DNA from 2 places in the Pseudomonas lundensis genome. Region 2 is predicted to be linked to the other one. Evidence: predicted binding sites of a transcription regulator. Region 2 holds the regulator's gene; the other holds the start of a gene.
The links. Region 2 encodes LexA, which represses DNA repair genes until DNA is damaged. Its sites were predicted from a motif close to CTGTNTNNNNANACAG; they were not measured.
Positions count from the first base shown of each region.

Region 1 (5,609 bases), 2.3 Mb from region 2:
GCTTGGCCGGAACTTCACTCTTCTCGGTCGGAGCAGCCGGTGTGGTCACATTTGCGCCACCGTCTTTGCCGAGAATGGCTTCGTCTTTGCTGACGCCAGGCATGAAGTCACCTGACAAGCTGACGAGCTGGTCGTTTTCATTGAAGAACACGCTGACGCGTTCCTGTTGGCGTTCACCGCCGCCTGGTTGGAGGCTATACAAATAATCCCAACGATCCGGATGGAATGTATCGGTCAGCAGGGCGTTCCCCATGATAAACCGCACTTGCCGGCGGGTCATTCCCGGGCGTAACTGGTTTATCATGTCCTGCGTGACGACATTGCCCTGCTGGATGTCGATTTTGTAAACCCCGGGGAATGAACAACCGGCGAGTGCGAGCAGTCCCACAAAGGTGAAACTGGTTAGCAAGAGCTTGGTGTTTTGCATCGGTGGGCGACTTCCACTATCTTGGCTGGGACAACGTAAACGCCGATCATACCCGTATTAAGAGAAGCTGCGAAGCGGCTTCCGCGAGAAAGCTAACCATGGTTGAAAATAGCGAACTACGTAAGGCCGGACTTAAGGTGACTCTGCCACGAGTCAAAATTCTACAAATGCTTGATTCTGCTGATCAGCGTCACATGAGTGCCGAGGACGTTTACAAGGCGCTTATGCAGGCAGGCGAGGACGTCGGTCTGGCCACGGTTTACCGTGTGTTGACCCAGTTCGAGTCAGCCGGGCTGGTGATCCGCCATAATTTCGATGGCGGTCATGCCGTGTTTGAGCTGGCCGACGCAGACGGTGGTCATCACGACCATATGGTCAACGTTGAAAGCGGCGAAGTGATTGAGTTTTTCGACGAAGACATCGAAAAATTGCAGCATGCAATTGCCGAGAAGCACGGCGTTGAGCTGGTGGATCACAACTTGGTGCTCTACGTACGTAAGAAAACCAAGTAAGCAGGTCACGCGAATTTCGGTTTGCGAAACGATCGAAGGCGACCTTAGGGTCGCCTTCGTGCTGTCTGCTGAATGACCGTTCGTCGTTAAGCGGTCTGATTCTTGGCTGAAACGACCATTTTCTTGGCATGCGCCAAAGACTCTTTAGTCAGGTCGATGCCGCCCAGCATGCGCGCTACCTCTTCCACACGTTCTTTTTGGCTCAGTTTGGATACTGCTGTGCGGGTAGCCTCGCTGTCCCGAACTTTGTGCACGAACAGATGCTGGTGGCACTGCGCAGCGACTTGAGGCAAGTGTGTAACGGTCAATACCTGGCCGCGATCGCCGAGGCGGCGTAGCAGTTGACCCACGATCTCTGCTGTTGGACCGCCGATACCGACGTCTACCTCGTCGAATACCAGTGTCGGAACGCGCGAGGTTTGTGCGGTGATCACCTGAATCGCCAAACTGATACGTGACAGCTCACCGCCGGACGCTACTTTAGCCAGTGCTTTGAGCGGCTGTCCGGGGTTGGCGCTGACCAGCAGTTCGACGTGTTCCAGGCCGAAAGGCTGTGGGTCGGAGCTGTTTTGCGGTTTTAACTCAATGACGAAACGGCCTCCCGGCATGCCAAGGCGCTGAATTTCTTCTTCTACAGCGCTGCCCAGACGCGTAGCGGCCTGAGTGCGAATGTTGCTGAGCTCGCGCGCGCACTCTTGATAATGACGTGCAAACGCTGTCAGCTCGTTGGCCAGCCTTTCGATGGATTCATCATTGGCGTTCAGCGTTTCAAGCTCATCCATCAATTTTTGTTGCAGGGCATAGACCTCGGTAGGCTGAACGCGATGTTTGCGTGCCATGGTGTAGATCGAGTCGAGACGCTCCTCCAGGTACTGCAGGCGCCGCGGGTCAGCATCGAAATGATCGAGAAAACGATTGAGCTCACCGACCGCTTCTTCAACCTGTATCTGGGCACTGGCAAGCAAATCCGAGGCTTCATTCAGTGCGCTGGTGTTGTTATTGACGCTGGCCAAACGATTAAGGCTGCCAGTCAGGGTGTTGAGCACGTTGCCTGCGTCGCTTTCACTGCATTGCTCAACCACTTGGCGGCAAATTGAAAGTAACGCTTCAGCATTGGTGAGGCTTTTGTGTTCCTGCTCCAGTTCTTCCAGTTCGTTTTCAGCAAGCGCCAGGTTGTCCAGTTCTTCGAGTTGATAGCTCAATAACTGATGGCGAGCTTGCTGTTCATCCCCGGAATTGGAGAGGTGCTCGAATTCTTGTTTGGTTTGGCGCCAGCGTTGTGCTGCCAGCTGGACTTGCCGCGCCAGGTCGGTGGCGCCGGCATATTCATCCAGCAGTCGGCGGTGCGTTTCGGGCTTTAGCAGCGACTGGTGTTCGTGCTGGCTATGAATGTCGATCAACAACTCGCCAAGGGCTTTGAGATCGCCTTGGGGGCAAGGTGTGCCGTTGATATAGCCGCGAGAACGACCTTCGCTGGTAATGACGCGGCGCAGAATGCAGGGCCCGTCGTTCTCAAGATCCCGTTCGGCCAGCCATGCCTGGGCTTCTGGAATTGCCTGCAGGTCGAAGGTGGCGAGAATGTCTGCTTTGTCGGCACCAGGACGTACAACGCCACTGTCCGCACGGTCGCCCAGCGTTAACCCCAGCGCATCGAGCATGATCGATTTACCGGCGCCGGTTTCGCCAGTGATTACACTCATACCGCGATCGAGTTCCAGATCGAGATGTTCAACGATGGCGTAGTTGTGTACGGACAGGTGCACCAGCATGGGGGCCGCTCCAAAACGTAATGTCTGGTTATTTATACAGTGTTTTTGAGCGGGCTGACAATGGGCAGTCTTAGTTCGATTTACACCCGAATTCCTGTTTTTTAGGTCGTTTTGTTTTTTGTGATCGAAAGCACCGGGTCGAGATAACTCATGTCTTCCTTTTTTTTGGCTCTTGAACCTGAGAATTGCGACCCCATATACCTTGGCACAAGCGCGAACTTGAATTCGCGGACAAAGTTTGAAAGGAGAAATCTATGGCAGACGAACAGACTATGGATACGCAGAACCAAGACGCTAATCAGGCCGCCGATGCATCAAGCGAAGATCTGGTAGCCCGCGTGCAGGTGCTTGAAGAGCAACTGGCAGCCGCCAATGATCAGGCTCTGCGCGTAGCTGCCGATCTGCAGAACGTCCGCCGCCGTGCCGAGCAGGACGTTGAGAAAGCACACAAATTCGCTCTGGAAAAATTTGCAGGCGATCTGCTGCCAGTGATTGACAGTCTGGAGCGTGGTCTTGAGCTGTCGAGTCCTGATGACGAGAGCATTCGTCCGATGCGTGAAGGCATCGAACTGACGCTCAAAATGTTCCAGGACACCCTTAAGCGTTATCAGCTTGAAGCCATTGATCCGCACGGCGAACCGTTCAATGCCGAGCATCATCAGGCAATGGCGATGCAGGAAAGTGCTGACGTGGAGCCCAATAGCGTGCTCAAGGTGTTCCAGAAGGGTTATCAGCTCAATGGTCGCCTGCTGCGCCCGGCGATGGTCGTGGTAAGCAAGGCGCCAGCACCGGTTTCGCCTTCAATTGATGAGCAGGCTTGAAATCGGTCGCAAGGCCCCCATTTAGAAGTCAAGCGTTTAAGTAATGCCGCAGTTGGTCATTACTGCTGCGGCAAAAAAATTCAAATTTAGGGAGAGTTAACATGGGCAGAATTATCGGTATTGACCTGGGCACCACCAACTCGTGTGTGTCGGTTCTGGAAAATGGCAAGGCAAAAGTTATTGAAAACGCAGAAGGCGCGCGCACTACGCCGTCGATCATTGCGTACGCCAACGATGGCGAAATTCTGGTTGGCCAATCGGCCAAGCGTCAGGCAGTGACCAATCCGCATAACACCCTGTACGCGGTGAAGCGTTTGATCGGTCGTCGTTTTGACGAAGAAGTTGTACAAAAAGACATCCAGATGGTGCCTTACAAAATCGTCAAGGCAGACAATGGTGACGCTTGGGTTGAAGTGAACGGCCAGAAAATGGCACCGCCACAAATCTCGGCTGAAATTCTGAAAAAAATGAAGAAAACCGCCGAAGACTACCTCGGCGAGCCAGTGACCGAAGCTGTTATTACAGTTCCGGCTTACTTCAACGACAGCCAGCGTCAGGCAACTAAAGACGCAGGTCGTATTGCCGGTCTGGACGTTAAGCGCATCATCAACGAACCTACCGCGGCTGCTCTGGCTTACGGTATGGACAAAGCGAAGGGCGACCACACTGTCATCGTTTATGACTTGGGTGGTGGTACGTTCGACGTGTCGGTCATCGAAATTGCTGAAGTGGATGGCGAGCATCAGTTTGAAGTGTTGGCTACCAACGGTGATACGTTCCTGGGTGGTGAGGACTTCGACATCCGCCTGATCGACTACCTGGTTGACGAGTTCAAGAAAGAAAGCGGCATGAACCTTAAAGGTGATCCGCTGGCGATGCAGCGTCTGAAAGAAGCTGCTGAAAAAGCCAAAATCGAACTGTCTTCGAGCCAGTCGACTGACGTGAATCTGCCTTACATCACTGCAGATGCCACCGGTCCTAAACACTTGAACGTGAAGATCTCTCGCGCCAAGTTGGAATCGCTGGTTGAAGATCTGGTTCAGCGCACGATCGAACCTTGCCGTCTGGCGCTGAAAGATGCCGGCATTGATGTGGGTGCAATCAACGACGTCATCCTGGTGGGTGGTCAGACCCGTATGCCGTTGGTGCAGAAGCTGGTAACCGAGTTCTTCGGCAAAGAAGCACGTAAAGACGTGAACCCGGACGAAGCGGTTGCCATGGGTGCTGCTATCCAGGGCGCGGTACTGGCTGGTGATGTTAAAGACGTGCTGTTGCTGGACGTAAGCCCGCTGACTTTGGGTATCGAAACCATGGGCGGTGTAATGACGCCTCTGATCGAGAAAAACACCACGATTCCTACCAAGAAATCGCAAGTGTTCTCGACAGCTGACGATAACCAGGGCGCAGTAACGATTCACGTGCTGCAAGGTGAGCGTAAGCAAGCGGCTCAGAACAAGTCGTTGGGCAAGTTCGACCTGGCTGACATTCCACCTGCTCCACGTGGCGTGCCTCAGATCGAAGTGACTTTTGACATCGATGCCAACGGTATCTTGAACGTAAGTGCGAAAGACAAGGCGACTGGCAAGTCTCAGTCCATCGTGATCAAGGCTAACTCGGGTCTGTCCGAGGAAGAGATTGCTCAGATGGTGCGTGATGCTGAAGTCAACGCTGAAGAAGATCGCAAGTTCGAAGAGCTGGCAGCTGCACGTAACCAGGGTGATGCACTGGTGCACTCGACCCGTAAAATGGTCGCCGATGCGGGCGATAAAGTAACCGAGGAAGAGAAAGCTGCGATCGAAGCTGCTGTAGTGGCTCTGGAAGCTGCTGTTAAAGGCGACGACAAAGCGGCTATCGAAGCCAAGGTTGAAGAGCTGTCCAAGGTGTCGGCTCCGGTTGCTCAAAAGATGTACGCTGAGCAAGCGAACCCTGCGGACGCAGCGTCCAAGCCAGCTGACTCGGCTGAAAAAGCGGATGACGTTGTCGACGCTGAGTTCGAAGAAGTTAAAGACAACAAGTAATCAGCTTGTTTGTCGGCCGGTTGACCGTGCGTAAGCGGTGACTGGTAGGATGTCGCCGCGCG
Region 1 is NZ_CP062158.2:4,113,146-4,118,754, reverse strand. Features, by position in the region: gene IF654_RS19400 (outer membrane protein assembly factor BamE) at 1-427, opposite strand, end outside; gene fur (ferric iron uptake transcriptional regulator) at 526-939, shown strand; gene recN (DNA repair protein RecN) at 1,026-2,708, opposite strand; gene grpE (nucleotide exchange factor GrpE) at 2,963-3,529, shown strand; gene dnaK (molecular chaperone DnaK) at 3,631-5,547, shown strand.
Region 1: recN (DNA repair protein RecN) is a predicted target of LexA. The motif match lies at 2,733-2,748, and genes of this name have one in related genera.

Region 2 (5,609 bases):
CCCCTCGGCAGCCAATGCGCCGATCAACTGCTCGCGCAGGGATTCGGTGTAGGGATGGCTGAAGTCAATGTGCGTGACATGCTCCAGATCCCCCGCAAAAAACGTGTGCTCCCGGCCACTGGTGTAATCGATCAATTGGTGCGGTACGCAGAAATGCCCGGTGCCCATGGCCATATGGATACCGCCTACGGCATTGACCGCCAAAATCGCCTGAGCACCTGCCTGTTTCAGCGCCCAAATGTTGGCGCGGTAGTTCACCTGATGGGGCGGGACCCGATGCGGGTGTCCATGGCGCGCCAAAAACAACACTTCACGCCCGGCGAACTCACCGACCTGAATGTCGGCCGAGGTCGGACCATACGGGGTATCCAGCGCCAGCGAGCGCGTAATGGTCAAGCCTTCAAGCTGGGTCAGGCCCGTGCCACCCATAATTGCGTAAACCGTCATCAGAGCGATCCCTTAATCAATCAACTGAGCATCTTTGAGCGCACCGATCGCCACCTGCCAACGCGGGTCCTGGCGGTAGTCGGTGCTGGCGAAGGCCTGACTGCGCATGCGTGCAATGCGGGCTGAAGGCGTGACCTTCAGGCGCTGGGCCGCCGTGAGGGCCAGCTCCGCCGCCGCGCGGTCATTGCACACCAGGCCCATGTCGCAGCCGGCCGTCAAGGCCGCTTCGATGCGACTGGCCGCGTCACCCACGACATGGGCGCCGGCCATCGACAGGTCATCACTGAAAATGACGCCATCAAACCCCAGCTCACCGCGCAGGATGTCCTGCAACCAGCGACGGGAAAAGCCAGCGGGCTGGCTGTCGACCTTGGGATAAATCACATGGGCCGGCATGACGGCCGCCAACTGCTGACTCAGACGCGCGAACGGCACCAGATCGTGGCTGCGAATCTGTTCAAGGCTGCGCTCATCGACTGGAATGGCCACATGAGAATCAGCTTCAGCCCACCCGTGCCCCGGAAAATGCTTACCCGTGGCGGCCATTCCAGCGTCATTCATCCCGCGGATGAACGCACCAGCCAGGGTTGCAGCCCGCTGCGGATCGCCCTCAAATGAGCGGCTACCGACCACGGCACTGCGCTGGTAGTCGAGATCCAGTACGGGCGCGAAACTCAAGTCCAGACCCACTGCTAAGACCTCAGTCGCCATGATCCAGCCGCATTGCTCGGCAAGGTACTCGGCATTGGGGTTATCAGCGATGGCACGCATGGCAGGCAAGCGGACGAACCCCTGGCGCAGGCGTTGAACCCGCCCGCCCTCCTGATCCACCGCCAGCAGCAGGTCGGGGCGAATGGCGCGAATCGATGCGCACAGTTCACGCACCTGACGCGGGTGCTCAATATTTCGCGCAAAAATAATCAGGCCGCCCACTTCAGGCTGGCGCAGCAGGTGTCGATCGTCAGCCGTCAGCCAGGTGCCGGCGACGTCCACCATCAAGGAGCCTTGCAAGGCAGAACTCATGGGTAATCCTTAAAAGAAAGTGCGCGTGCTCCCCGGCCCCGAATGCAGGCAGCGGCGTGCGCGCCTGCGGTGTGGGCAGCAGCCGTGAAGTGGGGACAGGGGAGCAAGGCGGGAATGAGCATGGCGGCAAGCTTAGCGGAACTGCGCAGCCACGCCCACCCGCGTCAGGTCAAAGCTTGGGGTTGGCTTGAGACGTTTTGTTGCGCGGGCGCATTTGTGCCGCCGCCATCGCAGGATCGACCACGCCGCTTTCGGCACGCATGCCAGCGGCCAGAAAAGGCACCATCAAACGCATGACTTGCTCGATCGAGGTGTTAACCCCGAAATCGGTTTCGGCAATTGCGCGCAGCGCCTTGATCCCGGACATGCTGAACGCAGCCGCCCCCAGCATGAAGTGCACGCGCCAGAACAGTTCAATCGGCGGGATTTGCGGCGCCGCTTCATTGACCAGCAGCATGTAACGGCGAAACACCTTGCCATACATGTCTTCAAGATAGCGGCGCAAATGCCCCTGGCTCTGACTGAACGCCAACCCCAGCAATCGCATAAAGATGGACAGGTCGTTGCCGCTGCGCGGCTGAATCACCAACGCTTGCTCCACCAGCATTTCCAGCAGTTCTTCAAGCTCGGGACGGCTGTCCGGCCTGGCCTGACGCCGTTCCAGCTCACGGTCGAGGTTGGCGCAGAAAGGCCCGAGGAAGCGCGAAAAGACGGCCTGGATCAGCGCTTTTTTAGACCCGAAATGGTAATTCACAGCCGCCAGGTTGACCCCGGCCTTGCTGGTGATCAGCCGCAATGAAGTCTCGGCAAAACCTTTTTCCGCGAACAGCTGCTCAGCAGCATCAAGGATACGTTCAACGGTTTCCGACTGGGCCATGTCTACTCCGACTGACAAACACTTAAACAGTTGTTTGAAACATACGTTTCAGTTTGTAAAAAGTCAAGGTGGGCATTCTTTTTGCGACCGGCCAGTCCGGCATTTAACCACAGCCTCGGAGGACGCGATCTGTGCTGATAAAGTAGCCGCCTCACTGCTCATCGACGACCGTCCAGCGGACGGTTAAAAATGGAGCATTGCCAATGAGCCTTCACTGTATATAATCCCAGTCACTGTATAAAAAGACAGAGCGATCAACATGCTAAAACTGACGCCACGCCAAGCTGAGATCCTGGCCTTTATCAAACGCTGCCTGGATGACAACGGCTACCCGCCCACCCGTGCCGAAATCGCACAGGAGTTGGGCTTCAAGTCACCCAATGCCGCCGAAGAACACCTCAAAGCCCTGGCCCGCAAGGGCGCCATCGAAATGACGCCGGGCGCCTCCCGCGGCATCCGGATCCCCGGCTTCGAGGCCAGTGCCGACGAGTCCACCCTGCCCATCATCGGTCGAGTGGCCGCTGGCGCTCCCATACTGGCGCAGGAACACGTTGAAGAGTCCTGCAACATCAACCCGACCTTCTTCCACCCGCGCGCCGACTACCTGTTGCGCGTCCAGGGCATGAGCATGAAGGACGTTGGCATCTTTGATGGCGACCTACTTGCCGTCCACACGTGCCGCGAGGCAAGAAACGGGCAAATCGTGGTAGCCCGTATTGATGACGAAGTAACGGTCAAACGATTCAAGCGAGAAGGCAGCAAAGTCTGGCTGATCGCCGAGAACCCCGATTTCGCGCCGATTGAGGTCAACCTCAAAGAGCAGGAACTGGTTATCGAAGGCCTGAGTGTCGGCGTTATTCGCCGTTAATAAGGAGGCGTCATGCAGTTCCCGCACACATCGCTACCCGCACAACTTCCTTTATTCGAGGCATTCATGGCTCAACCCATGCCCGCCACGATCAAGACCGTGCTTGATTCACCCTGGCGCGCAGAACCTGAAGTTTTCAGTGAACTGTCGCTACGCGGCGCTGCCGAGAACTGCTTGAGCCTGTTGGCCCCCATGCTTCGCGAACTCAGCGAGCAACAAGATGAGCGCTGGCTGACACTGATCGCTCCACCCGCCAGCCTGACGCAAAGCTGGCTGCGCGATGCTGGCCTGAACCGCGAACGCATTTTGCTGCTCCAGCCCAACGGCAACAAGAGCGCTTTGCAATTGACCTGTGAAGCGCTGCGCCTGGGCCGCAGCCACACGGTGGTGAGCTGGATAAACCCGCTCAACAGCACCGCACGTCAACAATTGATTGGCGCAGCCCTGATGGGTCAAGGGCAAAGCCTGAATATTCGATTGGGCTAAACAGCTCCAGCACGGGGCTTCTATAGAACACAGAAGCCAGCCGTTGAACGGTTCAACCGAAACACTCAGTGAAGGATGCGCGGTCCTTCATCCTCTTTATCAAGCTCGCCCTCGGCCAGCCGCCCCGCCATTTGCACCCCAACACTCAACATGGCTTTTGCCACTTCAACATGCTGCCCCTGAAGAAAGGCCTTGGCGTCTTCAGAGAAGTTCAGCGTCACCAAAGACCCCTCGTCCTCAGCCCGGCGCAATTCGATACGGCCGTCAGGCAATTCGACAATTTCTAGAAAGGACGTTGGCATAAAAGTTGGTTCTCCACGAAAGCGCGGGATTATATCAGTCATCCCTCAGGAATTTGCCACGTTCTGTGGCGCTTTAATGACGTCCTGATGAATGACCGTACAGTTTCGAACCCGACTTTTAGCACTCATTGAGTGCATCGCGAAAGCGCAGGGCCATTTTCTTAAGGCTTTGACGCCATTGTTCAAGGGTTTCGTGGCTGAGTGTTTCCTGCACGTCATCTTCCAGACTGACCACGTCAATCAAGGGTTGAAACACATCGGCCTTGACCTTTTTAGGCGCCTGCAAGGGTTGATACAGGGCTGCATGCGCGGCCACTAACTGCGCCAGCCAAGTGCCCGGAGCCCGTACCAGCTCCACCATTTCGGCCAGTTCCGGAATAGCGTTGGCGTCCAATACGTCTTGCGTCAGCAACAACTCCACACGATTAGCGTGAGCCTGCGGTAACCGATAGAAACCCGCAATTTCATGACACAAACCCAGCAGCGCGCCATACAAGTGAAACACTGCCGACTCGCACTCTGCCTGTCGCAATGCTTGCGCGTTCATGGCCCCGCCGTGTGATGCCTTATTCATGGCTTCCAGCGCCAAGCCCGCAAAATAAATTTTCTGATTGGTGCGGGTATAGAGTTCGTGAGCCATACAGGCGCTCCACAGCAAAAGGGTTAGGGCAGGTCGAGCAGTCTCAAGGAAATGAGGTGACAGGCGCAAGGGGCTTCACTCTTCGCGCCCTGAATCTGCGGCAACCGGACTGTTGCCTCTATAGCCTTTGACGCTTAGCGCGGCGTCCGGCGACGAAGTCGTCGCACGAAAGCATCAGCCTCTTGCCTGGCCGAGACCTCAACCACAGGTCAAAAAAAACCGCGCGGGGCATGCAGCCCTCGCGCGGTTTTTAGCCGTTCAGCAACGGATCAAGCGTCTTTGTCTTTGCGCTTGTCTTCAACTTTCCAGCTGGAACCGTCGTAGAACGCGCGCCAGCCTGTCGGCTTGCCGTCCACTTCAGTTTGCACGTATTGCTCCTTGGTTTTACGGCTGTAACGGATCACAGCAGGTCGACCCTCCGGGTCTTTCTTCGGCGCTTCACACAAGAAGTGGTACTTCGGATCGATTTCATCCTTATGCGGAATGATTTCAATCACCAGCGGTGCGCGAGTCTCACGGTTTTTCGGGAACTGACTGGCTGCCAGGAACAGCCCCGACGCACCGTCACGCAGAATGTAGGTGTCGTTGACCTTCTCGCACTTGAGCTCCGGCATTTTCACCGGGTCCATTTTCGGCGGGGCCGCTTCACCGCTTTTCAGCAGCTTGCGTGTGTTTTTACATTCCGCATTGGTGCAGCCGAAGAACTTGCCGAACCGGCCGGTCTTGAGCTGCATCTCGCTGCCGCACTTATCACATTCCAGGCTCGGGCCTTCATACCCTTTGATGCGGTAGCTGCCCTCTTCGATTTCGTAGCCAGCGCAGTCCGGGTTGTTACCACAGATGTGCAGCTTGTGCTTCTCATCCAGCAGGTAAGCATCCATGGCGGTGCTGCAAATCGGGCAACGGTGCTTGCCCAGCAAAACCCGCGACTCAGACTCACCCTCATCGTCCGCTGCGATCTCGTCG
Region 2 is NZ_CP062158.2:1,564,183-1,569,791, reverse strand. Features, by position in the region: gene IF654_RS07645 (S-methyl-5'-thioinosine phosphorylase) at 1-447, opposite strand, end outside; gene nagZ (beta-N-acetylhexosaminidase) at 460-1,458, opposite strand; gene IF654_RS07635 (TetR/AcrR family transcriptional regulator) at 1,640-2,347, opposite strand; gene lexA (transcriptional repressor LexA) at 2,607-3,215, shown strand; gene sulA (SOS-induced cell division inhibitor SulA) at 3,228-3,701, shown strand; gene IF654_RS07620 (hypothetical protein) at 3,767-4,003, opposite strand; gene IF654_RS07615 (DUF6586 family protein) at 4,122-4,643, opposite strand; gene topA (type I DNA topoisomerase) at 4,913-5,609, opposite strand, start outside.